3 regions of the Sporosarcina sp. P37 genome follow, and region 2 is predicted to be linked to each of the others. Evidence: riboswitches for the same ligand, from Rfam matches in the RefSeq annotation. Region 2 holds a riboswitch; each other region holds the start of a gene.

Region 1 (10,146 bases), 800 kb from region 2:
CACCAGTCGGCAACGAGTCAATGCATTTCTTCTCTTTTAAACAACAACCTGGCTTGCTTCCACTCAGCAGCGCAGGCACAACTGCGGGGTCGGCCGAAGTCATGAGACAACTGGCGCGTTCTATCGCCAGCTGGCTCATGACGAAAGGCAATCCCCCACGTGCCTGCGCGGGTCCAAAAAGTGGACACTCACTAACTGCAAACCCCAACAAACAGTCGAGCAACGACCCAAACCAGTGCAAAAACAAACTACCCCCGGCAGAACACTTCCCCAGGAAACAAAGAACAGCATAACTCGCCTTGTCACTGGTCTAAAGAAAATAACGCTACTTTCTAAACATTCCATCAATAGTTCCTTGCAATAGCATCCGAATAGCTTTATACTATTTTTCAAGATGGAAAACGAATAGACGTACTCTTATCAAGAGCGGCGGAGGGATTAGGCCCTATGATGCCCGGCAACCGGCGAAAGCAAAGGTGCTACTTCCTACAAACTCCCAGCAGTTTGGAAGATAAGGAGAAATGAGCGAAAGCATAGCCCTCTTCTTATTACGGAAGAAGGGCTTTTTGTATACCCGGGAGTGCTGCGCGCGCCTTCCAACGCCTGCCGCAGCTGGATGCCCTCTTACGCTTTTCAGTGTCCAGCTTCAGAGGGCAGCTGCTCGGGGCGTTTCGGACTGACTGCAAAGGAGAAGAGCGCTCCTTTGAGTTCAGACCTCCAACGCCTGCCGCAGCTAAACGCCCTCTTACGCTTTTCGGTGTTCCATCAATACATGAAAAAGGGGAATGGTTATGACGAATTTACAGCCGGAAACGATATTATTACATGGAGGACAGAAGCCGGATCCTGACACAGGCTCACGTGCTTTGCCGATTCATCGTACGACCTCTTATGTATTCAAAGACACGGAACATGCACAGAATTTATTTGCTCTGAAAGAGGCGGGCAATATTTATACGCGTATCACTAATCCGACAGTGGCGGTATTTGAAGAGCGTGTGGCACAGCTTGAAGGCGGAACGGCAGCAGTGGCGCTGTCTTCGGGAATGGCGGCGATTGCTTTTTCCATTATGAATATTGCAGGAGCAGGCGATGAAATCGTTGCAGCAAGCAATCTGTACGGAGGTACATACAATTTATTCGTTGTCACATTACCGCGTTATGGTATTACAGTGAAGTTTGTAGATTCATCGGATCCGAAGAATTTTGAAGCAGCCATTACAGATAAAACGAAAGCGTTGTTCGCAGAAACGATCGGTAACCCGAGCCTGCAGGTCCTCGATGTAGAAGCGGTTGCGAACATCGCGCATGAGCACGGAATTCCATTGCTTGTGGATAATACGTTCCCCTCTCCTTATGGATCCAATCCAATAGAGTACGGGGCGGACGTAGTCATCCACTCGGCAACGAAATGGATTGGCGGACATGGTACAACAATCGGCGGCGTGGCGGTCGATGCAGGGAAATTTGACTGGACGCAAGGGAAGTTCCCAGGCTTCACGGAGCCAGATGAATCCTATCATGGCCTGCGCTACGGAATCGATACTGCGGCAGCTGCATTCGCGACAAAGCTGCGTGTGCAATTGCTGAGAGACTTCGGCCCATGTCTCGCGCCTGACAGTGCATTTAACTTGCTGCAAGGACTGGAGACGCTTCACTTGCGTGTGCCGCGCCACAATGAAAATGCGCAAAAGGTTGCTGCGTTCCTGAAAGATCATCCGGCAGTAGAATGGGTGACATATACAGGGCTTGAAGACCATCCGACAGCAGAACTGGCGAATAAGCACTTGAAGAATGGCTACGGTTCGATCATCATTTTTGGCATCAAAGGCGGCCGCGATGCAGGAAGACAAGTCATCGATAACGTGGAAATCTGGTCTCATGTCGCGAACGTAGGGGATGCAAAATCGTTAATCATTCATCCTGCTTCTACTACCCATCAGCAGCTGTCTGCAGAAGACTTGAAAAATTCCGGAGTCAGCGAAGAATTAATCCGCTTATCTGTCGGATTGGAATCGCCTGACGATATCATTGCAGATTTGAAACAAGCCATTGAAAAGGCAGTAAACTAACATAGAAAAGGAGCACCCTCGCATAAGCGGGGATGCTCCTTTTTTTACGGTCTGTGTATTCGTTTTCGCTCTTCTTTCAACGATTTTAGCAGTGAGGTGACCATCATAATAAGTATGATTGAGAATGGCAAGGCAGCGATAATAATGACGTTTTGCAGTGCATTCAATCCGCCTACGTACAATAAAATGATCGCGATGGAAGATTGAATGACTCCCCAGATAATCTTCAAATTATTTGGCGGCGTCAATGAGCCGTGAGACGACTGCATGCCAAGTACAAACGTGGCGGAGTCTGCTGATGTGATGAAAAACGAAATGATCAGCAAAACCGCAATTACTGAAATGACAAATGACCAGGGCAAACCGCTGAACATTTCAAAAATCGTCAGCTCGGCTGCGCTGGAAGCCAGATCGATAATACCGGCCTTCTGTGTTTCAATCGCCGTCGTTCCAAACGCGGAGAACCAAATTGCGCTCAATACGGTAGGCACAACCAGCACCCCGATCATGAACTCCCGAATGGTCCGGCCTTTTGATACGCGGGCAATGAACATACCGACAAATGGCGCCCAGGCGATCCACCAAGACCAATAGAATAACGTCCAGTCATTCAGCCATGAACGGTTTTCCGGCGTCAATGGCGCAGTACGGAAGCTCATACGGATCAGATGTTCCAAGTAACCTCCAATAGAATCAGTAAACATATTGAATATCAATAGTGTGGGGCCCAGCGCAATGACGAAAATTAACAGTGCCAGCGCCAGAACCATATTCGTATTGGATAAAATTTTGATTCCTTTACCAAGTCCGCTCCATGCGGAAATCAAAAACAGTACTGTTACAATCGCAATAATGACAAACTGTGACCAGAAGCCGATCGGGACACCAAATAAATAGTTCAATCCGGCGTTAATCTGAACAGCTCCAAATCCAAGCGATGTTGCTACACCGAAAACGGTAGCAAAAATTGAAAATATGTCTATCACTGTGCCCAGTTTTCCGTCTACACGATCGCCGAAAATCGGACGGAGTGTAGCAGAAATAAGACCGGGCTGCCCTTTACGGAACTGGAAGTATGCAAGAACCAAAGCCGTCATGCCGTAAATAGCCCACGCATGGAATCCCCAGTGGAAAAACGTTTCGCGCATGGCTTCTTTATAAGCAGCTTTAGTCTCTGGAGCCGTCGTCGCTGGATCTACAGCATAATGCGAGAGCGGTTCTGCTGCTCCGTAGAACACAAGTCCAATTCCCATACCGGCGGAAAACAGCATGGCAAGCCATGACAGCATTGAAAATTGCGGGCGGTCCTTATCTTTTCCTAAGCGAATTCGGCCAATAGGGCTGAATATCAAAAATACTGAAATGAAAAACAGTATAGAGACGGTCAGTAAATAATACCAGCCGAAAGAATTTGAAATGAAATCTTTTATGATAGATGTGACATTCTCAAAATGATCAGGCGCAATCACGCCGTACCCGACCGCGATGATGACAGCGGCGAGCGTTATATAAAATGTTATTGAAACTTTTCTCATAAATCCCCCTTATTTTGGATATAGATTCTTTTGCTGCAGTTAGCCAATTAGCGAAAAATTGCACATATACACTTTACAGTACCCGTTTGTTGATTAGATAAACATAAAAAGTAGTATAACTTTTTTATGGATGTCTTACAAATGAAAAGCGTAATTTTAAAAGGTTATTGGGTCATCCGTGTTATATTAAAACAAAGTTTTCTATCATCCGAGGGTTATTCTTGGGCGGAAACGCAGAAAGTGAAGCCGTGCTATACTATAGAAACGATAGAAATGAGGAGGAGATTATCATGCAATATTCACAACCTAAAATGCTTCAGCTCGTTAAGCAGAGCCCCGAGTTAAACAGACAATTGAAAGCTATCATGAAAGAGCATGAACTTGAGAAGAGCTTTGCCTTAAAAGCGCTTTATCATGCAGAAGTAAAGGATGGCGGCAAGCACCAGCGGGCTTATCAGGACCTGTAAGTTCAATTATTCCATACTGTCTGCTTTTCATGCAGAAGTGCGGGGTGCCGAATGTAAATTATGTATAGAAAAAGAGCAGCCGCGCCGGCTGCTCTTTTTTTCGGCCGAATATAATCCGAAGTGACTTGAAATAACACCCTATATGTACAGAGTGCCAATCTATTCACCGTTTTAGGAAGGATTAACAGGATAGTCACCATCTGCTTGCGCATTATTCTTATCCTTCTTCGAGTTCGCATTATGCTTCTTCGCTGCATCATTTTGTCCGATTACATCAAAATCATCCGGACTCAGATCATAGCCGTATCCGTACTCTTCGCGCATTTTTTCATTTTGTTTGTTTTTCTTTTTATTCGGCATGAATGTCACCTCCATTATGGAAGTGTGGCTTTTTTATTGGAGAATATACGCCGGGTATGAGCGCTAGCGAAGGTGCTATGATCGCTTCATTGGAAATAAGATCGGTTGCAGGACAGCTATGATCGCCTCCAGGTTATGTATGAGCGGTTCCGGGATGATTTGAGCGGCTGCGGCGCTGTATTGAGCGCGGAGGATTCGTCCAGCAGCTTCTTAAGAATTTCTTCAGATTTATCCTCAAACTTTGTTAAGAGTTGGGTGATAGAATGTAGTTATTGACGAGGCGGGGTGAAGAATATGAAAGAGTTTACTGTTCTAGTTGCGGATGACGATAAGGAAATTCGTGAAGGAATTGAGATTTATTTGAAAAATGAAGGATATCATGTGCTGAAAGCGAAAGATGGTCAAGAAGCATTGGAGTTATTGACGTCCCATGATATCCATTTATTGATTTTAGATATTATGATGCCAAATATGGATGGGATCACGGCGACATTCAAAATACGGGAACTGCAAAATATCCCAATCATCATGTTGAGTGCAAAAGTGGAGGATTCAGATAAAATTCACGGGCTGTCGGTCGGCGCGGACGATTATGTGACGAAACCGTTTCATCCGCTTGAACTGATGGCGCGGGTAAAGTCGCAGCTTCGCAGGTATGTGCAGCTTGGGACATATGAAGGACAGAAAATCATTGAAGTCAACGGGCTCGTTCTGAATGAAGAAGAAAAAGAGCTGACGGTGGATGGGACACCGGTCCGGCTGACTCCGATTGAATTTAAAATCACAGAACTGTTGATGAAACATCCTGGCCGCGTATTTTCTATTAATGAAATTTATGAACGCGTATGGAATGAAGAAGCCTATAACGCAGAAAATATTGTGGCGGTGCACATCCGGAAAATCCGGGAGAAAATTGAGGCGGATCCTAAAAATCCCCGATATGTGAAGGTGGTGTGGGGCGTTGGCTACAAAATCGAGAAATAGAAACGGACTTTTCCTATCGCTCATTGCGATTGCGCTCGCACTGGGCAGTCTCGCATATTGCGCATCTTTTGCGGTCGACCTTTTCGTCAGTGGATGGGAACGGCTGAGCTTTGCTGCCGATTACTTCGGGAGAATCATCAGGGGAGGAGCTGTGTGATGAATAAACAGATAAAACTCGCCGTCTGGTCAGCGCTCGTAACGCTTGTGTTAATTGCACTGCCATCCGTCATTCATTATGCACCACAGCTTGTCGGCAAGTCATTTACAGACCAGCGTGACTTTAAATACAGAGTGCAACAAACATACGACAATCTGTCAGCAGCCGTACTGAATCCGCTTGATTTGGAAAAAGCCGAAGAACTGCGTGTTTTTCCGGGTGAAATTGCGGAGCACCGGGAGCGTTACGGCACGCTGACTGAGCAGCTGGACAATATCCAGCAACAATATGCGGACCGGATTACAGAGGCAAAAGACAGCGAAAATGAAACTTTGCTGCTGGCGCTCGTCAAAGAGCGAAATATGAAAATTGAAGACATACAAAAGAACTTTGAAAGCGACAGTTATGTAGAAGATAAAATTCGGTCAGAAAAAGCTGCAAATCTGGCGCGCTTTATAAAAGAAACGAAAAATAACCTGGATATGAATTTGCCGATCTCCTATGACTTGGTTAACACGGAAACAGGAGAACGCTTTACTAAAGGTAATAATGAGAAAGCGGCGCTATACCGGGAAGTCTTTGACGACGCCCGCGGTTATTTTAAGGCTGACTCCGCAGTCTATGACAACGGCTATTCTGACTATTCAATGGATGAAGAAACGTCATTCGACGGGGAAGCGAGTATCAGCAATCCGCCTGAATATTTTAAGGGCACCATCATAATCCCGTCAGACGCGGCAACCATTGGCGCGCTTGCGCAGGAGAATGACGCTTTTATCCGCGGGAAATACATGCTCTATGCGCTGTGGATTGCGGGTGCCCTTGCATTGGCAGCATTATTGACCGTCATAAAGTTCCGGAAAGAGTGGGTCTTGAATGTTAGATTTTCTACTGTCTATTCACGATGGAAAGTGGATGTGAGAATCGCTCTCGTCCTATTGACGGGGTTTGTCTTGGCCACCTATATACAATCTGCGGTTCATAGAGTGTTAAACCAATTCACTTATCTGACTTTAGGAGCAGCCGGTAATATGGTCGTCAGTTTCTTTCTGTTCGGCGTTCTGTTAACAGCATTGCTGGCATTTCAAACAGTACATGTAGTCGAGCTTTACAAGAAGACCAGTCAATGGGAAAACGCATGGCGTGAAAGCTTTGCAGTGCAATTTGTGCGCGATGTTAAGGGGCTATTTGACAATCGGACAATCGGTGTGCAATTGCTTGTATTGCTGGTCATATTTTTTCTGGCAGGCATAGGCTTTGCAGGCGCCCTTTATGATTCCGCACTGATGCTTATTTATGTGTTTTGTGTACTGTTCGTGGCGTTGCCTGCATTATTTCTATTGGTCAAGAAGGCAGCGTACCTGAACAGAATTCTGGCCGCTACAAATGATATGGCAGCAGGCCACCTGACGCAGGAGATACCGGTAAGGGGAAAATCCCCGCTTGCAAAACACGCAGCGAACTTAAATAATTTGCGTGAAGGCGTCCGTGTATCGATCAATGAACAAGCGAAAAGTGAACGATTGAAGACGGAACTCATCACAAATGTCAGTCATGATTTGCGGACACCGCTCACTTCTATTATCACGTATACCGATTTATTGAAAGATGAAACCCTGTCTGCAGAAGAACGGGCAAAGTATGTCGGCATTCTGGATCAGAAATCCCAGCGTTTGAAAACACTTATCGAAGATTTGTTTGAAGTGTCGAAGATGGCAAGCGGTAATTTGGAAATGGTGAAACAGCGTGTCGATTTGAATCAGCTGATGCAGCAAGCGTTAGCGGAACATGCAGAAGAGTTTGCGGAGCGGGACTTGCATGTTCGCGCAACTTTACCGGAAGCACCCGTCTTTGCGCAAGTGGACGGTCAGAAGTGGTGGCGCGTCCTTGATAATTTGCTCATCAATGTATGGAAGTATGCATTGCCCGGCACAAGAGTGTACCTCAACCTTCAGCAGATTGGCCCGAACGCACGGATAATCCTGAAGAATGTGGCGAAGTACGAGCTGGGTGACAATACCGATGAATTATTTGAGCGTTTCAAGCGAGGCGATGAATCAAGGCAGACGGAAGGCTCCGGCCTTGGTCTGGCTATCGCACAGTCTATTGTAGAACTGCATGGCGGCAAAATGGAAGTCGAGGTGGACGGTGATTTATTTAAAGTAGTAATAGACATCGCGGGTGACTAAATAGATATAACGCGTTATGGGATAAAATTCCTGTTTCGCGTTATTTTTTGACATTTTAGAGGAATCGGTTTTGTTTTTGACGAATAAGGGTATGTATAGGGAGTGCAGTCTCTTTAATGACAGCATGAAAGGGAGGAATGGAATATGACAATTGTTGACGGGAAGTATCCAAACAAAAAGGATCTGACGCCAAAAGTAATGGAAATCGATGAGCAGACCGATACAGTCGAAGGTGTAGTAGTACCTGACGAATTACCGCTTGCTGATCCGGCGGATTCTGATTCAAGTGTGGAGTTCAGGGAAAATGCACAGGACGATACAGGGGAACATAAACCTTCTGCTTACAGTCAAAATAAATCACCAAGCCAAAATTATCATGATCTGACACCGGGCGAGCAATTCCCGTATGGAGATCAGGAAGCATATAACCGCGAATACAACCGCGAAGCGCACGACCAGTGGAATGAACACAAGAATATCAAAAAGAATGATGATTCTCAGTCGTAAGTCAGCCCGCCCATAGCGCGAGGCTGTTTTTAGATTAACTGATGAAAGGGTGGAAAGAATGGGTGCGCAGCAACAATTCTCCATGGCAAGAGGCTATACGTTAAGCCGTCTCAAACGGGCAGACGAACATATGTGGGACGCACAGCCAGAAGGGTTTTCCAATACGGTGCGATGGAACGCGGGGCATATTTATGAGTCTGCAGAAGATTTTCTGAGCCGTGCAATGAATGACTACCCAGTCGCCAAGGCGGAGTGGGCAGAATTCTTTTCATCGGGTACAAGCCCCTCTTCATGGCCCGGTATTCCGCCGGCGGAAGAAGAGCTGATTGCCGCATTGAAAGATCAGGGCAAACGAATCTCGCAGCTGACTGAAGAACAATTGGCATATCGGCTGGACCCGCCGCTGTCTATCGGCAAACTGATCACGATGGAAACTGTCGATGAAGTTCTGCAATTTCTAACCTGGCATGAAGGCATGCACGCAGGCTTAATAGACGGCCTAATGAAAGTAAATAAGTAAAGCTGAACAGTCAGAATATATCTGGCTGTTTTTTTATGTGCAGAAAAATGCACCTCCCCAATCATCCAATAAACCGCGCCATTGCAAGTCTTGCATCACGCTCAGCCTTAAGTCTGAGTTAGAAATCCGCTATGGGACCGTCGGAGAAAACAGAAATTCATTATAAACTAAAGTTACAAATGAAGGGAGGACATCAACATGAAGAAATTTGGATTATTCCTGCTGGGCATCATAGCAGGTTTGGCATTGGTAGTAAATCTGGGTTCAATTATCGCGCTGGCCATAACAGGTGCGATTGCGCTCGTCAGTTTCCATTATTGGAGAAAGAGTTATTCGATGTTCGCGAAAGTATTTTGGATGGCTGTATTGATCATCAGTCTGATTGGCTCTATTTCAAACATCGGTGCATTCATTGGAATTATCGCACTGATCGGGGTCTATTATGTATGGCGCCAGTGGAATGACCGCAATGTGAATCCGGACGTAACATCAGATGACCCGTTTACGAATTTTGAACGCCAGTGGAATGAATTGACAAAATAAAGGAGAGATGAATAATGAACGCATTTTGGCATCGATTAAAATATACTGTACAGGAAGATTTGAGCACGCTGCTGGACAAGCCGCAAAAGAAAGAGAATCCGCTTGCGTTATTGAATCAATATTTCTTAGACGCACAAAAGCAAACGGCAGAAATCGGGAAATTGCTTGAGCGTCAAGGACGCCTGAAAGAAGAGCTGGAAAATGAACGGCAAGACGCAGATTTGATGGCGATGAAACGCCGACGTCAGCTGGAATTGGCTGAAGCAACGGGTGAAGCGGAGCTGATCGCGTTTGCGCAACAGGAAGTGGAAGCGTATGAAGGACGGGTGGCCCGATTGTCAGCGAGTATTCAGGATGCTGTGCAGGAATTGCTGTCATTAGAACGGAAATTTGAAGAAATGAAGCACCGCGTGAAGGATATGCGGGTCCGTCAGCTGCAGCTGATGGGCAAAGAAAACGTCATGCGCGCAAAGGAAAAAATGGATCGTTTCGTGAAGCCGGACAGCACAATCTCATCGCTTGATGACTTGCATTCGTTCATTGAAGACCTTGGCGGCAGCACGGGAAGAGCGCAGTCTCACTCTTCCATGGAGCAGCGTCTTGATTCATTGGAGAAATCTAACGCAAAATCTCAGGATATTGTGTAAACTATAGGAGGGAGCTATGCGCTTCCTCTGCCGGGAAGGGAGAGAATGAAATGGCAAAGATGGATTCTTCTAAAGTCTCTGTATATGTTCTGGGTTTGCTGGCAATAGCGTTTGTCGAATCCTTGTTATTTTCAAATGGTAATTTTATTTTCCTCCTTCTCGGTT
Region 2 (10,146 bases):
GGCGTAAAAGCGGTATTCTTCTGTACCCGCCTGTTCATTCAGCTCGTCGACCGCCATTTGCGCCAGCTTGCCGACCAGCGTGGAGTCCTGACCACCCGATATGCCAAGTGTGAATCCTTTCAGAAATGTATTCTTTTTCAAATAATCTTTCATGAAATCAATGGAAGTGCGGATCTCTTGCTGCGGGTCGATTTCCGGCTTCACACGTAATGTCTGGATAATTTCTTGCTGCAATGTCAACGTTTCCACTTCCCTTTCATTGGTTTGTATAGTTGTCCACCATCTCATGCACTTCTTCTATATTGCGTCTTTTGTTGTCCCAGCACTTCTGACTGAGGTCGACCGGATATTCTTCGGGGTTCAATGAACGTTTATATTCTTCCCATAGCAACGAAAGGTTGTCCTGAGCAAATTCCCGGATTTTATAGACAGGCGGGTTTTCATAAACAACTTCTCCGCTGCGAATAACTTGCTGATGCAAATTGACCGCTTTAAAGTTCGTTACAAACTTTGAGATGAACGTATGCACAGGGTGAAACATTTTGATGCGCTCTTCTTTTGTCGGATCTTCATCATGCATCGTAATATAATCGCCTTCCGCTTTACCGTTCTCCAGGTCTATGATCCGGTATACCTTCTTGCGTCCAGGCGTCGTCACTTTTTCAACATTGGCAGATATTTTAATCGTATCCATCATCTCTCCGTCACCGTTTTCGATGGAGACGATTTTATATACCGCTCCAAGCGCCGGCTGATCATAAGCCGTTATCAGCTTGGTGCCGATTCCCCAGACATCGACTTGTGCGCCCTGGGCTTTCAAGTTTAAAATTGTATATTCATCTAAATCATTGGAGACGACAATTTTCGCATCCGGGAAACCTGCTTCATCCAGCATTCGACGTGTTTCTTTGGAAAGGAACGCAATATCACCGCTGTCCAGCCGCACCCCAATGAAGTTAATGCTGTCGCCAAGCTCTTTTGCTACCTTAATAGCTGTCGGAACACCAATTTTCAGCGTATTGTATGTATCCACTAAGAACACACAATCTTTATGACGCTGTGCATAGACTTTAAATGCCGTGTATTCGTCTTTATATGCCTGGACAAACGAATGCGCATGTGTGCCTGAAACGTCCAAGCCAAACCGTTTGCCGGCGCGCACATTACTCGTTGATTCGACACCGCCGATTACTGCCGCACGCGCACCCCAAATAGCTGCGTCCATTTCATGCGCTCTGCGGCTGCCGAATTCCATCACGACGTCATCCTTTACCACTTGTTTAATGCGGCTTGCTTTAGTGCTGATTAACGTTTGATAATTGACAATATTCAGCAGCGCCGTTTCAATCAGCTGCGCTTCGATTAGATTTGCTTCGATGCGGATAATCGGTTCATTTGCAAAAACGAGCTCTCCTTCTTTCATGGAGTACACATCGCCTGTGAAACGGACGCCTTTGAGGTAGTCAAGGAAATCGTCAGCGAATCCAAGCTCTTCGCGCAAGTAGGCTAAATCACTTTCTGTGAATGAAAATTCTTCAAGATACTTCAATACATGTTCGAGACCCGCGAATACCGCATAACCGTTGCCAAACGGGATTTTTCTGAAATACACTTCAAACACGGCTTTCCGTTCATGAATTCCGTCTGCCCAGTATGATTCGGCCATATTAATTTGGTATAAATCTGTGTGTAACGCCAAGCTGTCGTCTTGATATGATGAAGTCATAGTCGTCTCCTTCTTCCGTTGCAATAATAGTGTCATTATACACTATTTTCCCTGTTTCTCAGCAAAGTAACCACCTGCGCATGAAATGTTTTCTGAAACTTTTATGTAATTTAATCGTAGAATTATTACGGGGGGATGAATATGCTCATTTACGCCATAGTGTTTATCGTGTTTTTCAGTTTTTACATTTTACAGAAATTACACGGCATTGAGAGACGGCTGGCGCGTCAGCAGTCTATGCTCGAGCAGCTGACAGAGGGTCTGCCGGGACCTGCCGTTGATGATGATTCTATTCGTTTGCTGATTATACAGGGGGAAACTGTGAAAGCAGTAAAGCGGGCGCGGGAAGTGTTCGGTTTTTCCTTGCTTGAAGCGAAGCAGTACGTCGATCAGCTGCAGGAAGAAATTGGTCCGCGGCAGTAAAAAATATAAACGGAAGGCCCATCTCTGCGGGATAGGTCTTCCGTTTTATTCAGTGAATTTCAATAACTGTTCCCGTTTTCTGCGGAACTTAGACTGCGGAATTCTAACAATCATCTATTACGATGTACATTGCTTTTACAGGGCCGTGTACACCGATGACCAGATTCATCTCGATATCTGCAGAGTTGCTTGGACCCGTAATAAAGTTGATGCAAGATGGAACTTGCCCGCCTTCATCCAGTTTCTGCCGGATCATATCCGATGCCTGAGTAATTCTTGGAACCAGCGTACTTTTCGGAACCAGCGCGATGTAATGTGCAGGCAGCAGGCTGACCGAACGTCCTTTATCCGCACTGCTGAACAGGACGACTGTACCTGATTCCGCAAGGGTCATGTCGCTGAACGTAATGCCGATATTGGCCTGCTCGGCAAGCTCAATATTTTTATCCCCAAGAGAAACATCCCAACTATTGACGGTAATTTGTTCTGAAGGCCATATGGTATCCAGCAGCTCATCTAATCCATATTCTGCAAATCGGTCATCTTTCCAAAGCGACAACGGACCCCCGCCATATCTGTTTACTGCTTCATGCAGCACGGCGGGCAGCTCAGCTTTCTTTGTCTCAATTAAATCGGTATGAATTTGTTCGCACTGTGCACGCAGCACTTCCAGCAATCCATCGGCCGAAGCATCCTGCAGTACTTTGCGTTGCGGCTGATATTTCCACACAGGCTTGTCTGCATTCATTTTCGGTTCACGGCCTAACTGCGCAGCGATTGATGAGAGGAAACTTTCGCGGTTTTGAATGGTTCCGGCCATAGTCATTCGCCCCCTTTCTGATCATAGAACCAGTCCCGGAAACGGGTGTTGCCGACTGCCGGGAATTCCCGCAAATCTGTCCATTCTTTCAATGGACCGGGACCTGTTGAAATCCGGTCATTTTTCGTCAGCGGCTTCATTGCAGCAGCCGCCATCTTCGCTCCCATGGAATACAGCGGATTGGAAGACGCACCAATTCCAAATGCTTTCATCGCAAGCCGTTCGGAAATAGGCGAACGCCCTTCTTCTTCAACGATGATTCTGCGATGTGTATGAAGCAGTTCATGAAGAGGAATTTTCACAGGACAGGCATCTGTGCAGGCTCCGCATAATGTGGAAGCAAACGGCAGCTCTTTGAAGTCATCATATCCGCCGAGCAGCGGTGACAGTACCGCGCCGATTGGACCTGAATAAATCGAACCGTACGAGTGGCCGCCGATATGACGGTACACCGGACAGACATTGACACAGGCCGCACAGCGGATACATTGCAGAACTGACTGGAACTCTGTGCCGAGAATTTCGGACCGGCCATTGTCAACGATGACCAGATGGAATTCTTCCGGACCGTCCGCATCCCCTTCATCACGCGGACCTGTCAAAGCAGTCACATAGCTTGTCAGCTTCTGTCCGACTGCACTTCGGGTCAATAAACTGACAAGCACTTCAAACTCCTCAAAGGAAGGGACCACTCTTTCCATGCCCATCACGGTGATTTGCGTTTTCGGTAATGCAGATACAAGTCTCGCATTTCCTTCATTGGTCACCAGACTGATTGAACCCGTTTCCGCTATCGCAAAATTACAGCCCGTAATACCAATATCCGCATCCAAAAATTCTTGACGAAGCTTTTCCCGGGCATGCAGCGCCAGTTCCTCGGGCTTGGATGTGCGGCGGTACCCCAATTTTTCTTCAAACACTTCCCGAATCTGTTCTCTGTTTTTATGAAGCGCCGGTGCTACGATATGAGAAGGCGGATCATGATCATCTATTTGCAAAATATACTCTCCCAAATCAGTCTCAATTACTTCGCAGCCCGCTTCTTCGAGAACCGTATTCAAATTAATTTCTTCCGTGACCATCGATTTCGACTTCACAACTTTCTTCCCGCCTTTTTTCTCGATGACCTCCCTGACGTACGCGCTTGCTTCTTCGGCAGTCTTGGCGAAAAACACATGACCGCCGCGTGCTGCCACATTTTCACTCAGCTGATGCAAATAATAGTCCAGGTTTTCAAGCACATGCTGACGGATTTCTTCTCCATGCGAACGCCATTCTTCCCAATTCCCCAGCTCTTCCGCTGCATCGAGCCTTCTGCCGTGCAATCGTTCTTGTGCGCCTGCTACTGCCTGCCGCATAAATTCGTCAGAAATATTATCTTTAGTACGATCCGTAAAGTTTTTCTTGCTGAATTTCATAGCCATCTCGCATCACCTCATTTCTGATTTATTCGTGACTGTTCAGCACTTGCGCGATATGCATGACCCGGATCGGCTTACCCGAACGCTCAGCGCGTCCTCCGATATTCATCAGGCAGCCGCAGTCTGCACCAATTACATAATCTGCTTCCGTCATGATGGCGCTGTTCACCTTCTCATCTACCATCTGTTCAGAAATGTCGCCCATTTTAACGGAGAATGTTCCGCCAAAGCCGCAGCAATTATGTGCGTTCGGCAACGGGATCATCTCGAGTCCCTCCACTTGCGCCAGCAATTTCCCCGGCTCTTCCTTTGCGCCAAGTAATCGGGTCATATGGCAGGATGGATGATACGTTGCTTTTCCTGTCAGTTTCGCTCCTACATTTTCTGTCTTCAGAACATTGACAAGAAATTGCGTGAACTCATACGTTTTGTCTGCCAGCTCTTGCGCTCTCGGCAGCCACTTCGGATCATCCTTAAATACGTCCGGATATAATTTAAACATCGCGGCACAGGACCCGGAGGGGGTCACTACATAGTCAGCTCCTTCAAATGCCTTGATCATATTCTTCATAGCGGATTTTGAGCTTTCTACATATCCGCTGTTATAGGCCGGCTGTCCGCAGCAGACTTGGCCTTTAGGAAATGACAGTTCACAACCTTGTTTCTCCAATACTTCCGCCATGTCTTTGCCGGTCTCTGCATAAAACATATCCACCAGACAAGTAATAAATAAACTTACTTTCATTTTCATTCACCTCATTTTGGGAATTTTTCTAGTCAACAGGTCATCAGATGACTTAATTATTTTCTAGCATACTATAGATCTTTTCATATGAACAGACGTTTACTATATTTTCTGATAAAAAAATCACCCGCATATAGAACGGGTGAAACGGATTATGGATGTAACGTGCGCATATACTCGGATAAAACTGATTCTACATTTTGTAAATGTGCCTGCATATTCAGTGCCGCAGCATCAGGCGATTGATTTTTGATGGCTGTAAGTATTGCTTCGTGCTCTTCATGCAGACGGTCTGCGGCCGCAGTCTTCGAATACAGACAAATTCTTCGCGTTTCTCTCATGGATTCACTCATTAAATCTGATACGTGATTCATCAGACTGACCAAGATCGGATTGCCGCTTGCACGGGCAACTGCAAAATGAAAATCTAAATCTGCTTTTTCACCCAGGACGATATCGCCTGCGTGTTGTTTCATTTCAACTAGAGCTTCTTCCATCTTTACTAGATCCTCATCTGTTCTATTAACAGCCGCCGCGTGTGCAGCCCCTGCTTCTAATATTTTTCGGACGCCAAGCAAATGAAAAACATCTTCTTCGCTCATGAGCATCGCGCTATGAAGAGGGAACTTCAGGCCGTCTGATGAAAATTCCAATACATACGTCCCTTCCCCCTGACGCATTTCAATTAAGCCCATCGCCCGTAAGGATGTCAAGGCCTCCCGGACAGCCGATCTTCCTACATTGAAATTTTGTGCCAGCTGCTGGACAGAATCTAATTTATCTCCAGGCTTTAATTTTCCGGACCGGATCAGATGAACCAATGCATCTGCTACTTCTTCATATATCTTTTTAGGCTTAATCTGCTTATATTGCAAGTCATTCACTCCTGTCTCCAGTATTCATTATAATCGATAATTTGAATGATAGGTTACAACATCTAAAAATTTGTGACAGACAGGCAGATACAAATAAAAAAGAACCCGCCATGGCTCTTTTTTAATTTATATATTTATCCCGGACATCGCGCACTGTCCGCAGAAACCGCACGAGGTCTCTGATGCACGCACTGCGGTATCAGCCGGTTCAACAAAGTCCTGCAAATTCCTTCTCCAGACAAAGTAAGCGTTCTTTCCATTGGAGCCCATCACGATAGCCGGACAGACTTCCGTTTTTTCCAATGACCCGGTGACACGGAACTATCAGCAACAAAGGGTTTTTTCCAATTGCCGATGCAACGGCCCGGACAGCAGCCGGACGTCCGATTGATTCTGCGATATCTGAATAGGCAGCAGTTTCGCCATAGGGAATGTCCCGCAGCACTTCCCAAACAGCAAGCTGAAATGACGTGCCGATGCTATCGAACGGTGAAACAAATTGGCGGATTTCACCGGACAAGTACTTGCTGATTTCTGCTGCAGCATCCGATAATCTGTCTGCATCCTGCATAACTGCCGCTTCACCAAACTGCCTCGACAGCCAGTTTTTCATACGTTCTTCACTGCCTTCTCCAAGACCGATGTAGCAGACACCCTTTTCAGTTGCAGCAAGCGCAACAAGGCCATGCTCTATATCAAAACTGTTCCAGTAAATCATCATCAGCACCGCCTTTCATTCAGCCGAATAATTTTAATCCTACTGCACCTAAAATAATGAGTGATAAGAAGAACAGTCTCTTACCACTTGCCGGCTCCTTAAAAATCAATATCCCCATTAACACCGCACCTGCTGCGCCTAAGCCTGTCCATACCGCGTAAGCAGTACTCATCTGAATTTCCCGCATAGCCAATGACAGAAAAACAAACCCAAAACCAAAGATTCCGACGATCAGTAACAGGCGTTTTACGGAGCGGTTCTGTAAGTAATAATTGATGCTCATTACACCGAAAATTTCGCCAAGACTGGCAATAATTAAATAAACCCATGCCATTGTCAGCCGTCCCCCTTCTGCTCTCCATGTTCATCTGTCGTCATTTTAATACCGACAACCCCAATGACAATTAATCCAATGAAAGACAGCGTAATCCAGGTGAACCCTGCATGGAAGACAAATATATCAACGAGCAGAATGGCTGCGGCTCCTGATCCTGTAAAGACTGCATAGACAGTTCCTGAAGGCAGTTTTTCACATGCTTTTATAATGAAGTAAAAACTGAAAATAATCGCTGCGCCCGTTCCCGCCCATTGCCAGACCGTTTCCGAGTATCGGAGACCGACAACCCAGAAAATCTCTACAACAGCGGCTAATGCAACATACGCCCAAGCCATTATGAAAATCCTCCTTCACCGATACATATTGTCTATCAGTATAGCAATAATTTTACTGAAATAAAAAGACATCAATTGATGATTGAATGGAAACTTGCATCCGTTATTTACACATGATAGAATGAATTCGTCAACACTTTTGCTTATATTGTGAATATTCTTATCGAGAGAGACGGAGGGATAGGCCCGGCGAAGTCTCAGCAACCAGCTCAGGCACGGTGCTAATTCCAAGGGTGAGTCCACCTTGAAGATGAGAATAATCTATACACTTGTATGTTCGGGGGCCTATTCGAAAAGAAGAGGTCCTCTTTTATTTTTTTCTGAAGGGATGGATATTCATGACAAACAGCGGATTAGAAACGAGATTAGTACAACTAGGCAATCACAGTGACGAAAAAACAGGGGCGGTTAATCCGCCAATCTATATGTCGACAGCCTACCATCACGACGGGCTCGGCAAATCTACGGGGTATGATTACACGAGAACAAAAAATCCCACACGTTCTGTACTTGAAGATGGAATCGCAGATTTGGAGTCCGGAGATCAGGGATTCGCGTGCAGTTCCGGTATGGCAGCCATTCAGCTCATCTTATCTCTTTTCAAAACCGGGGACGAACTGCTTGCGCCTGAAGACTTGTACGGCGGTACGTACCGTCTGTTTACTCAATACAAAAATACGTATAACATCACGACAAACTATCTGTCATTTGAAAATGTTTCAGAAGTGGAGCAGGCTATCACGGAACGCACAAGAGCTATTTTCCTGGAGACGCCTACGAATCCATTAATGCAAAATATTACAATCAGCACTTATGCAGAGCTCGCCAAAAAGCACGGACTGCTGCTCATCGTTGACAATACATTTCTGACCCCTTATTTCCAGCGTCCGATTGAAGAAGGAGCAGACATTGTCATCCATAGCGCGACTAAATATATCGGCGGTCACAATGATGTGCTTGCGGGGCTTGTCGTGGCAAAAGGCGAAGAATTATGTGAACGACTGTTTACTAGCCATAACGCCATCGGAGCGACACTGTCTCCATTTGATTCTTGGCTGGTAGTACGCGGCCTGAAAACTTTGCATTTGCGCATGAAACAACATGATGCCAATGCTAAAGCGATGGTCTCCTATTTGGAACAAGAACCTCTCATTTCAGATGTACTGTATGCAGGCGTCGGCGGCATGCTGTCGTTCCGTGTACAGAACAGCGAGTGGGTCGGTCCGTTCCTGGAGAATATGAAGTTAATTTCATTTGCTGAAAGTTTGGGCGGAGTGGAAAGCTTCATTACCTATCCGACTACGCAAACGCATATGGATATACCGGTTGAAGAACGGAATCGCCGCGGCGTAGACGACCGTCTGCTGCGTTTCTCTGTCGGCGTGGAAGAGGCGGAAGACCTGATCGCTGACGTCAAACAGGCCCTTTATGCTGCAAAGGAAGCTGCAGAAGGCGTGAAGATACAATAAGTAAAATAAAACAGTCCGCACAGTCAGAATGGAATCGACTGTGCGGACTGTTGTTTTCGTGTGATGGATTAATGCGCCTGCTGCCATTTTTTCTTTTCGCTTGCATAGACTACTGCCGCCGGTGCTGCGATAAACACCAGCGCCGCGAGTCCGGCCGCCATGCCTGTCAGTTCTTTGCTTCCAAATGAAAATCCTGCTGCCGCACCTAAGCCAATTCCCGCCAGTACCGCCAACGCAACAATCTTATACATAGTAGATCCCGACCTTTCAATTATAAGACTCGATCGTCTCTCCGTGTTATTCGTTGCTTTTAGCATACTCCCATTGAGAACAATTTTCAAGTGCAATTGAGAATCTTTTTCAACGAATTTTAAAATATACCCCAATGTATGGTCCCGCGGTTAATTTTATGAGCGGAAAATGCACATAGAAAAACCGCCCGGGCTGTAAATACCCGGACGGCTGAACTATTATTATTTTTCCAGCAATTTCAATGATTCACGGTTAAAAGCGGGGATGTCATCCGGCTGACGGCTTGTTACAAGCTGGTTCTGACACACCACGACTTCTTTGTCTGCATATTTCACGCCAGCGTATTCCATATCCACGCGAATAGATTTATAACCTGTTGCATCGCGGCCTTCCAGCGCTTTTGCTGTGATCAGTAACTGCGGACCGTGACAAATAGCAAATACAGGTTTGTCTGCATCCATGAATTCTTTGGCGAATTTCACAAAGCGATTATCTGCGCGCAAAATATCCGGAGAAAATCCTCCTGGAATAAACAATGCGTCGTAATCAGATGATTTGGCATCATCGATTGTTTTATCGATTTTCACCTTTGTATTTTCCTTCAAACCGGTCACTTCTGACCCTTTTTCCGCACCGATCACTTCTACTTCGTGACCAGCTTCCTTATATGCGGCGGCCGGTTTCAGGTATTCCGAATCCTCAAACATGTCTCCAAGTACTGCTGCAATTTTAGCCATAATGCTACTCACTCCTTATATGATGTTCTGCAAATACTATTCCACAACTATAAGTGGTCTAAACATCATCCAAGGTCGAGCTCTCCTTCAGCGTTTAAGTGAGCGTTAATATTTACTGCATCTTTCGAGAAGACATGTTTGCGGTTGCCCACTTGAATTTCCGTGCCTCCATAGGCTTTACCAATTTTGATGCAGCCGTCTGCCCGGATTCGTCAGGATTTCTACATGCACTTGTTCACGATGTAATTTTAATATCTCCAATGCTTGTAAAATCGCCTCATCTACCGT
Region 3 (10,146 bases), 470 kb from region 2:
AAACCGGGAAATTTAGGTAAAGTCACGATGGCAATCGGACAGCTTAACGGTGACATCGGAGATATACAGACAATCAAAGTGGGAACTGTTTCCACAATCCGGGAAATTGCGCTTCAATGTAATGATAAAGAGCATTTAGCAGAAATCGTGGAAGCGATCGAAAACTTGAAGCATGGGATTAAAGTGCATGCCGTGACGGATGATGTGCTTCAGGTGCATGAAGGCGGAAAAATTCATATGAAGGCAGCACATGAGATTCGTTCACTGGCAGATTTGCGCAGAGTCTATACACCGGGTGTTGCGAGTGTCTGCAAAACAATCGAGGAAGATCCGGAACAGGCAAATTATTTTACAGGCATATCGAATACAGTCGCCATCGTTACGGACGGAACGGCAATTTTAGGGCTTGGTAATATTGGTCCGGTTGCAGGCATGCCGGTCATGGAAGGAAAAGCTGTATTGTTTGACCAATTCGTCGGCATCAGCGGGATTCCAATCCTGCTGAATACGAGTGATCCTGATGAAGTGGTAGAGACAATAAAGCATATCCATCAAGGATTTGGTGCGATTTTGTTGGAAGACATCGGCTCCCCGCATTGTTTCGAGATTGAACAGCGCTTAAAAAAAGAACTGCCGATTCCTGTTATGCATGATGATCAGCACGGCACTGCGGTTGTCGCACTTGCGGCGGCACTCACGGCTTGTAAACATGTCGGTGTAGATTTGGAAAACTCCTCAGTCGGTCAGATTGGTTTAGGCGCAGCAGGTCTGGCAATCAGCCGGATGCTTATGGCGTACGGCGTCGCAGAAATGAAAGGCTCCGATCCAAACCCGCGAGCGGCGGACATGCTGGCCGAGTGCGGCGGAACTGTGGTTGACTCAATGGAGGAAATCATGGCAACTTGTGATTTAGTCATCGCGACAACAGGAGTTGCCAATCTGATTAAACCGGAGATGGTGCGCAAAGGACAGATCATTTTAGCTTTGTCGAATCCAAATGCTGAAATTGCGCCGGATGCGGCACTCGAAGCAGGTGCAGCCTATGCAGCAGACGGCCGTCTGGTCAATAACATCCTTGGTTTCCCGGGAATTTTCCGCGGCGCATTAAATGCGAACGCAAAAGAGATCACATACCCGATGCTGATTGCAGCAGCTGAGGCAATTGTGGAAAGTACAAAGCGCGATGATCTCGTGCCGCATCCGCTCGATCCCAACGTGCATATTAATGTGGCGCTGGCAGTGGAAAAAGTCGTGTATGAAGAACGTGGCATGTAATAATACGGAACCTATTAACGTAACAGTTAATAGGTTTTTTAATGCAGAATAATATGTACAAAACAAGCCATGCTACGTTAAAAAAGAAAGTAGGATGATTATGAACGAAGAAAAATACACGATGTATATATCGCTGAACCATAAACAAGTACTTCTTGATCCGCATTCTTCTACGTGGGAATATAAAGTAGAAGTTACGAAAGAAGCATACCCGATTTTCGAAAAGTTATTTGAACAGATTGACCGGCTCGAATTCAGGAACTTTCTGCGCTCGCATTTGCCCTATGTGCCGTATCACTACGACAGGGACAATGATGATATCGATCTTCGCATGAAAAAGGTCTTTGCATTAATCCATGAATATACAGACAATGAATCAAAACGCTTTATAGAGCAGTTACCACTCTTTCGTTGATTCACGACGTCCTTTTCCGCTACACTGAAGAAAAGGACGTGACGTAAATTGCTGAAATTTGAAGATTTGCAAGGGGCTGGCGTTGAATTGACTTTCGGCCCGAATCAACATCATATTGAATCGCGGCACGTGCTGGTCGTCATTAAGCACGACGGCCGCTGGCTGCTGACAAAACATCGCGTACGGGGAATCGAATTCCCGGGCGGAAAAGCTGAGCCTGGAGAGACAATCGAACAAGCGGCTATTCGGGAGACATTGGAAGAAACGGGAGTAACTATTAAAAACGTCCATTCCTTTGCCGAATACGTCGTTTTTACTGATCCTCCATTCTGTAAGGCAGTATTCTCCGGCGATATTACACATGTGGAAAATGAATTTACATTGCTGGAGACGGAAGGGGCCGTCTGGATGACAGACGCCGAACTCGATGCCTGCACAAATCTCAGCTTCCATATGAAAGACCGCGGCATGGCGGAGCTTAGGAAGTGGGTGGAAGCACATGGTCGAACAGACTGACGGCCAGATCATTCGCCGTAAAGAATATCCTTCACCGAATCCCCACGTAACATTAGAGGAAGTTACGTATTACTCAGATGGTTTGCTGGTAAAAGGGATGCTGGCATCACCTAAGGCAGAAGGTTTGTATGACGGGCTGCTGTATTTACGTGGCGGTATTCAGCATGTGGGAATGGTGCGCCCGGCGCGGATTGCACAATTCGCTTCTCATGGGCTTGTGGTATTTGCACCTTATTATCGGGGGAACCGCGGCGGGGAAGGGAAAGATGAGTTTGCAGGAGAGGACCGTAATGATGCGATTACGGGAGTAGAGGTACTTAAGCAGCAACAGGCTGTCAATTCGGACAGAATCCATTTGTTTTCCTTTTCGAGAGGCGGCATCATGGCGTTATGGACGGCTATTTTGCGAGAAGATTTGACGTCCATGGTGACGTGGGCAGGCGTCTCAGACGTCGTGTTTACGTATAAGGAGCGTAAAGATATGCGCCGCATGATGAAGCGCGTGATCGGCGGCACACCGAATAATCATCCCGACGCATATAGAGAACGTACGGCATTGTTCCGGGTGCAGGATATTGATATTCCAATATTGATTATTCATGGAACATTGGATACGAATGTGTCGTTTGAGCAGGCGGTAATGCTGGAAGATGCGTTGCGTGAGGCAGATAAGGAATATGAAACGTGGTATTTGGAGGGCTTTACTCATTATATCCCTCCAGAGATGAACCGGCAGCTGGTGAAGGATGCAGTGAATTGGATGCGGCAGCAGGGTTTTTAAGTGTGCATGGGAGCAGGCAGGGGCCGATTGGTTGTTGAAGTTGGCGAGTTCAATGCTGTTCTGGCTTTGGTGTCTGGGTCGTCGCTCGATCGGTTGTTGGGCATTGAAGGTAGCGAGTGTCCGCTTTTAGGACCCGCGCAGGCACGTGGGGGATTGCCTTACGTCATGAGCCAGCTGGCGAAGAGCGCGCCAGTTGTCTCATGACTTCGGCCGACCCCGCAGTTGTGCCTGCGCTGCTGAGCAGGAGCAATCTAGGTTACTTTTTTAAAAGGGAAGCAGGCCAGTGAGTTCAAGGCTGTTCTGGCTCTGGTGTTGGGATCGTTGCTCGACTAGTTGTGGGGTGTTGAAGTTAGTGAGTGTCCACTCTTAGGACCCGCGCCGGCACGTGGGGGATTGCCTTACGTCATGAGCCAGCTGGCGAAGAGCGTGCCAGTTGTCTCATGACTTCGGCCGACCCCGCAGTTGTGCCTGCGCTGCTGAGTGGATGCAATCCAAGTACTCTTTTAAAAGAGATGAAGTTCAGTGACTACTAGACGACTGGCGTATGCTTTGGCAAATGAAGTGTCATGATCTGCTTCCCCCTAACTAAACGCGGAAGCCATCCGCCAGCGCCGCAGTGAGTTCAATGCCGTTCTGTCTCTGGTTTTGTGGTCGTTGCTCGATCGGTTGTCAGGGATTGAAGTCAGCGAGTGTCTGCTCTTAGGACCCGCGCAGGCACGTGGGGGATTGCCTTTCGTCATGAGCCAGCTGGCGAAGAGCGCGCCAGTTGTCTCATGACTTCGGCCGACCCCGCAGTTGTGCCTGCGCTGCTGAGTGGGAGCAATCCAAGTACCCTTTTAAAGAGTAGAAGTTCAGTGACTGGCAGACGACTAGCGTATGCTTTGGCAAATGACGTGTCATGATCTGCTTTCCACTTATTAAACGGAGGCGCCTTACAAGCGGTCGGCGTAGCGATGAGACAGCCAGGCGCACTTCCTGTCTGGCTCATTGCGGAAGCCATCCGCCAGCGCCGCAGTGAGTTCAATGCCGTTCTGGCTCTAGTTTTGTGGTCGTTGCTCGATCGGTTGTCAGGGATTGAAGTCAGCGAGTGTCTGCTCTTAGGACCCGCGCAGGCACGTGGGGGATTGCCTTTCGTCATGAGCCAGCTGGCGAAGAGCGCGCCAGTTGTCTCATGACTTCGGCCGACCCCGCAGTTGTGCCTGCGCTGCTTAGAGGGGGCAATCCAGGTTGCTTTTTTAATGAAGATGAAGACCAGTGACTGGCAGACGACTAGCGTATGCTTTGGCAAATGACGTGTCATGTTCTGCTTCCCCCTAACTGAACGGAGGCGCCTTACAAGCGGTCGGCGAAGTGATGAGACAGCCAGGCGTTCTTCCTGTCTGGCTCATTGCGTAGCCATCCGCCAGCGCCGCAGTGGGTCCAAGGACGTTATGCTTCTCTTATAACAATGACGGCAACTGGTGTATTCCATTTTCGATGCAAAAAGCAGAAAAACATCTGCACAGCACTTGCTCGTCACATTTCAAAAATCAGTAGCCAAAGTGATTTCCGCTCACTAAACGAAGGCGCCTTACAAGCGGTAGGCGTAGCGATGAGACTGACAGGCGTACTTCCTGTCTGGCTCATTGATGAAGCCATCCGCCAGCGCCGCAGTGAGTTCAATGCCGTTCTGGTTCTAGTGTTAGGGTCGTTGCTCGACTCATTGTCGGGTGATGTAGTTAGCAACAGTCCACTCTTAGGACCCGCGCAGGCACGTGGGGGATTGCCTTACGTCATGAGCCAGCTGGCAAAGAACACGCCAGTTGTCTCATGACTTCGGCCGACCCCGCAGTTGTGCCTGCGCTGCTGAGTGGATGCAATCCAAGTACTCTTTTAAAAGAGATGAAGTTCAGTGACTACTAGACGACTAGCGTATGCTTTGGCAAATGACGTGTCATGTTCTGCTTCCCCCTAACTGAACGGAGGCGCCTTACAAGCGGTCGGCGAAGTGATGAGACAGTCAGGCGTTCTTCCTGTCTGGCTCATTGCGTAGCCATCCGCCAGCGCCGCAGTGGGTCCAAGGACGTTATGCTTCTCTTATAACAATGACGGCAACTGGTGTATTCCATTTTCGATGCAAAAAGCAGAAAACCATCTGCACAGCACTTGCTCGTCACATTTCAAAAATCAGTAGCCAAAGTGATTTCCGCTCACTAAACGAAGGCGCCTTACAAGCGGTAGGCGTAGCGATGAGACTGACAGGCGTACTTCCTGTCTGGCTCATTGCGGAAGCCATCCGCCAGCGCCGCAGTGAGTTCAATGCCGTTTTGCTTCTCTTATCACAAAGACGTCAGATTATGTAATCCATTCATGATGCAAAGGAGCAGAACGCAGGCTGCACAGCCATTCGCCCCCAGCACTGCAGTGAGTTCATAGCCGTTATCCATGCCAAAAAGAGGCTATCGCATGAAGGTCTGATGACTTCATGGATAGCCTCTTTTATTATGGTATTAGTTTCTTACTGGCGGTCCGCCTTTGATTGCGATATCTTCTGACACGTGGTCGAACTTCTTGAAGTTCTCACGGAACGCATCGGCTAAGCGATTTGCTTCTTTATCGTATTCATTCGGATCTTCCCATGCATAACGAGGGTGCAGTACATTGTTTGGCACGCCTTCGATTTCCACAGGCATATTTAATCCGAAGATTTCGTTCTTTTTCGTTTCTACATTATCCAATTTACCGGCGATAGCAGCGCGCACCATTGTGCGTGTGTAGCCTAAGTTCATGCGTGAACCTACACCGTAAATTCCGCCTGTCCAGCCTGTGTTGACCAGGAATACTTTCGCGCCGTGCTCTTCGATTTTCTTCCCAAGCATCTCTGCATATGTCGCAGCAGGAAGCGGCAGGAACGGTGAACCGAAGCAAGTAGAGAATGTTGGTTCAGGTGTAGTAATTCCACGCTCAGTTCCAGCAAGCTTGGAAGTGAAGCCGCTCAGGAAGTGGTACATAGCCTGTTCCTTAGTAAGAATCGAGATTGGAGGCAATACGCCGGAAGCATCAGCAGTCAAGAAGATGATGTTTTTCGGGTGACCTGCAACAGATGGTGTAACAATATTATCGATATATTCGATAGGGTATGCAGCACGTGTGTTTTCAGTCAGCGCGTTATCATCATAGTCAGGAATGCGGGTATCTTCATCCAGCACTACGTTTTCCAATACGGAACCAAAACGGATGGCGCCAAAGATTTCTGGTTCTTTTTCTTCTGAGAGGTTGATGCATTTCGCATAGCAGCCGCCTTCAATATTAAATACGCCGTTGTCGGACCAGCCGTGCTCGTCGTCTCCGATCAGCTTGCGGTTAGCGTCTGCTGAAAGTGTAGTTTTACCTGTTCCGGAAAGACCGAAGAACAATGTTACATCACCTTCATCGCCAACGTTGGCTGAACAGTGCATAGAAAGAATTCCTTGTTCAGGAAGCAAGAAGTTCATAACAGAGAAAATGGACTTTTTCATTTCTCCCGCATATTCAGTACCGCCGATTAAGACAATTCGCTTCTCAAGAGATACAATGATAAATGTCTCGGAATTTGTTCCATCCACTTTGGGATCTGCTTTAAAAGAAGGAGCAGCCAAAATAGTGAATTGTGCTTCGTGTGATTTCAATTCCTCGGCAGTCGGACGGATGAACAGCTGGTGAACGAACAAGTTCTGCCAAGCCAGTTCATTGATGACTTGAATCGACAGCTGGGAGTCTTTATCTGCACCCGCAAATCCTTTAAATACGAAAAGTTCTTCTTTTTTCCCTAAATGTTCAATCACTTTCGTGTATAATGAATCAAAGACTTCTTCAGAAATCGGACGGTTAACGTTGCCCCAGTCTACTTTATCCTTAGACACTGCATCTTCTACGATGAATTTGTCCTTAGGAGAGCGTCCTGTATATTTACCAGTACGCGCAGCGACTGCACCGTCTGCTGAAAGCTGTGCTTCATTTCTTGCTGCTGCTTTTTCTGTCAACTCTGCCACAGACGCTTGGATCGTCACGTTGCTTCCACTTAGAAGACTTTTTAAACTATCATCAATTTTTGCAGATATCATGTTTACATACCGTCCTTTGCGTAGTCGTTTAATTTTTATTTAGATGAGAATATCCTAATTCGTAAATAGTATAACACATTAAGAATAATAATCTATACTAATTGAAAACTCAAGTGATTCAGGGGAAAAAGTTTGACAAAATGCAAACTTTTTAATACGATGTGACATGAACGGATACTCTTATCCCGAGTTGGTGGAGGGTACAGGCCCTGTGAAACCCGGCAACCTGCAAAAGACGTATGTCTCGCGCGAAGGTGCCAAACCTGAAGCAAGGTTTAATTCCTTGGACGATAAGAGTGAAAGGTGCAGCGCGTGAAATTTTGCCTTTTACTCATGGATTGAATATGAGTGAAGGGCTTTTTATATTTTCCGGCCCTGAATCCTTATGGTATATGCTTGACGTCTAGGCGTGGAACTTTACCAGGGACTTATGAGAGTACCGTATCAAGTTGCTTAATAGGGGGAAACATACATGACAAATCGTCGACTGTTTACATCAGAATCAGTGACAGAAGGCCATCCTGACAAGATGTGCGACCAAATTTCAGATGCAATTCTGGATGCAATTTTGCTGGAAGATCCAAATGCACGTGTAGCGTGTGAAACGAGCATCACTACAGGTCTCGTATTAGTAATGGGGGAAATCACTACATCAACGTATGTAGATATCCCGAAAGTCGTTCGTGATACAGTGAAGGAAATCGGCTATGTGCGTGCGAAATACGGCTTTGATTATGAAACTTCAGCTGTGCTGACATCCATTGATGAACAATCACCTGAAATTGCAGCAAGTGTCAATGTGGCGCTGGAAGCACGCGAAGGCTCGATGTCAGATGAAGAGCTCGATGCAATCGGAGCGGGTGACCAGGGGCTGATGTTCGGTTATGCTTGTAATGAAACGCCGGAATTAATGCCTTTACCAATCAGTCTTTCACATAAATTAGCACGCCGATTGGCTGAAGCGCGTAAAGAGGAACTGATTCCTTATTTGCGTCCTGACGGTAAAACACAGGTGACAGTGGAGTATGATAAAGATAATAATCCTGTACGCATCGACACCATTGTTATTTCGACTCAGCATCACCCGGAAGCGACGCTCGATCAAATCGAGAAGGATATAAAAAGAGTAGTCATCGATGCAGTAGTGCCTAAAAACTTGCTCGATGAACAGACGAAATACTTCATCAACCCGACAGGAAGCTTCGTAGTCGGCGGCCCTCAAGGTGATTCCGGTCTGACTGGACGTAAGATTATCGTGGATACGTACGGCGGTTATGCCCGTCACGGCGGCGGTGCATTCTCTGGTAAAGACGCGACAAAAGTTGACCGTTCTGCTTCTTATGCAGCCCGTTATGTTGCAAAGAATATCGTAGCAGCAGGCTTGGCAGAGCACTGTGAAGTTCAGCTGGCTTATGCAATTGGTGTGGCAAGCCCGGTTTCCATTTCCATCAATACGTTTGATACAGGTAAACTGTCTGAAACACAATTGGTCGAGTTCGTCCGTGAGCTGTTCGACCTCCGTCCTGCAGGCATTATCAAAATGCTGGATCTTCGTCGTCCGATCTATAAGCAGACAGCAGCATATGGCCACTTTGGCCGCACTGATATCGAATTGCCATGGGAGCAGACTGATAAAGTAGATGCACTGAAAGAACTGGCTGGTCAAGTCAGCGTAGAACAATAATATCGATTCATGCAGAAAGGGGAGTCAATTTCCTCTTTCTGCATTTTTTTATTTGTCTTCAGCTGCAATGCGCAATGTAATCGTTTCGTACATTGCATGAGCATAAGCAGATTGGAAACCTTGATCCGCTATATCTTTTTTTAGAACAGTTTTTTGTTTCACTTTCACGTCAAAGGTTTCACGGAACGGAAATTCTTCAATCCGAATTGTATGTGGATCAGTATAGCGGATGCCGATCTTTTCCTTCGGCAGTGAAGGGAAAATAAATGGCGATGGAATACCCTGCTGAAAGAACGGATGTTCATTCATTTTATCGGCGCCCGGATCATTCAGGCAGCAGTATAAAGAAAAATTATCGCCAAGCTGCAGCAATGCAAAATGTTTTTCAAATAAAACGGCATCAAATCCTTCTATCTTTTCGGACAATCGCTCCCTGCGCAGGCGTTCATCGTGTATAAACTCTCTGGCTTCTTTTTCTCCACTGCCTTCGATGAACTGTTCGTAATGAACACTGCATAACATAGCTGCATATGCATCAATTTTTTCCACCCTGTCAATACCGCTGCGGTAAAGCAGAATTTTCGGCAGGAGGGGGAAATCCGTAAAGCCGAACGGAACATCCTTTGCATCATTCCAAAAAGGCTGTTCATCAAATGAATGCCAGCCGATGTCATGGTTCGTAATCGCAGTCAGCACAGAATTTTTCCATTTATCATCCGGAAACATATCTTCTCGAAAGTTTTGCATCAAATACCCCGCCAGCTGTCCGTGATGATGCTGTGCAACCAGACTGAATGACTTATCATGTTCTCTTACTATCATGAACCTTCATCCTTTCTTATCTGTATAAAAGGTTTCTTCTTCCTCGACTTCTTTCCATTTAATTTCTTTCATCTTTTCCACTTCTTTTTGATATTCTTCTTCTGCTTCTGTAGTACCGGGAATAATTGGATCTTCATTATAATCTATTCGCTTCCCGTAGCGCAGAAGTTCATAAATAATCATGCCGTTATTCGGTTTGCCATTGACGGTCTTCATGGGAATGGCATCAAACAGCACAAAATAGAAAACGTAAAATATAAAACGGTTCCAGAACGTTTTGGAGTCTTCAAAAAAGTCATTTGCCAACAGGGCGTTAATCACTAATGCCACCGCGGCGTTAATCAGAATCGGACCGGCATAAATACTAATGTATGCGAATTTGCTTTTAGCTTTTATGGAATCAAAAGAGAACCAGCTGTACACGTGATAATATCTGCGTATATCGATAAATTTGAATTTAAAAAACCTGGGGCCTGATCCAATGGTAAGTCTGGGGTTCTTTGCGCCTAACAGACCGCTGATAATGAAATAACCTGTTTCGCGAATGAACGTAACGACAGGCAGAATGATA

What was found. A riboswitch is a leader RNA that binds a small molecule or an ion and turns the genes downstream of it on or off. The one in region 2 is predicted to bind S-adenosylmethionine.
Region 1: another riboswitch for S-adenosylmethionine. It lies ahead of SporoP37_RS10655 (O-acetylhomoserine aminocarboxypropyltransferase/cysteine synthase family protein); the one in region 2 lies ahead of SporoP37_RS06615 (methionine biosynthesis PLP-dependent protein).
Region 3: another riboswitch for S-adenosylmethionine. It lies ahead of metK (methionine adenosyltransferase); the one in region 2 lies ahead of SporoP37_RS06615 (methionine biosynthesis PLP-dependent protein).

What each region holds. Positions count from the first base shown of each region.
Region 1 is NZ_CP015349.1:2,063,869-2,074,014, forward strand. It holds SAM riboswitch class I at 415-518, shown strand; gene SporoP37_RS10655 (O-acetylhomoserine aminocarboxypropyltransferase/cysteine synthase family protein) at 792-2,072, shown strand; gene SporoP37_RS10660 (glycine betaine uptake BCCT transporter) at 2,117-3,607, opposite strand; gene SporoP37_RS17300 (hypothetical protein) at 3,898-4,074, shown strand; gene SporoP37_RS10665 (hypothetical protein) at 4,246-4,434, opposite strand; gene SporoP37_RS10670 (response regulator transcription factor) at 4,729-5,418, shown strand; gene SporoP37_RS10675 (sensor histidine kinase) at 5,575-7,764, shown strand; gene SporoP37_RS10680 (hypothetical protein) at 7,909-8,271, shown strand; gene SporoP37_RS10685 (DinB family protein) at 8,354-8,791, shown strand; gene SporoP37_RS10690 (lmo0954 family membrane protein) at 8,990-9,334, shown strand; gene SporoP37_RS10695 (PspA/IM30 family protein) at 9,349-9,981, shown strand; gene liaF (cell wall-active antibiotics response protein LiaF) at 10,032-10,146, shown strand, end outside.
Region 2 is NZ_CP015349.1:1,259,306-1,269,451, forward strand. It holds gene nadE (ammonia-dependent NAD(+) synthetase) at 1-288, opposite strand, end outside; gene SporoP37_RS06570 (nicotinate phosphoribosyltransferase) at 257-1,726, opposite strand; gene SporoP37_RS06575 (hypothetical protein) at 1,868-2,149, shown strand; gene SporoP37_RS06580 (LutC/YkgG family protein) at 2,253-2,969, opposite strand; gene SporoP37_RS06585 (LutB/LldF family L-lactate oxidation iron-sulfur protein) at 2,972-4,393, opposite strand; gene SporoP37_RS06590 ((Fe-S)-binding protein) at 4,416-5,135, opposite strand; gene SporoP37_RS06595 (FadR/GntR family transcriptional regulator) at 5,288-6,010, opposite strand; gene SporoP37_RS17650 (methylated-DNA--[protein]-cysteine S-methyltransferase) at 6,219-6,728, opposite strand; gene SporoP37_RS06605 (DMT family transporter) at 6,748-7,062, opposite strand; gene SporoP37_RS06610 (DMT family transporter) at 7,065-7,400, opposite strand; SAM riboswitch class I at 7,558-7,657, shown strand; gene SporoP37_RS06615 (methionine biosynthesis PLP-dependent protein) at 7,739-8,869, shown strand; gene SporoP37_RS06620 (hypothetical protein) at 8,938-9,120, opposite strand; gene SporoP37_RS06625 (type 1 glutamine amidotransferase domain-containing protein) at 9,343-9,858, opposite strand; gene SporoP37_RS06630 (Jag N-terminal domain-containing protein) at 10,036-10,146, opposite strand, start outside.
Region 3 is NZ_CP015349.1:784,872-795,017, reverse strand. It holds gene SporoP37_RS04160 (NAD-dependent malic enzyme) at 1-1,275, shown strand, start outside; gene SporoP37_RS04155 (transposase) at 1,376-1,690, shown strand; gene SporoP37_RS04150 (NUDIX hydrolase) at 1,739-2,206, shown strand; gene SporoP37_RS04145 (alpha/beta hydrolase family protein) at 2,190-2,987, shown strand; gene SporoP37_RS16850 (hypothetical protein) at 3,941-4,162, shown strand; gene SporoP37_RS04130 (hypothetical protein) at 4,435-4,800, shown strand; gene SporoP37_RS04125 (hypothetical protein) at 5,072-5,329, shown strand; gene pckA (phosphoenolpyruvate carboxykinase (ATP)) at 5,477-7,069, opposite strand; SAM riboswitch class I at 7,247-7,366, shown strand; gene metK (methionine adenosyltransferase) at 7,542-8,753, shown strand; gene SporoP37_RS04110 (DUF3891 family protein) at 8,802-9,575, opposite strand; gene SporoP37_RS04105 (hypothetical protein) at 9,582-10,146, opposite strand, start outside.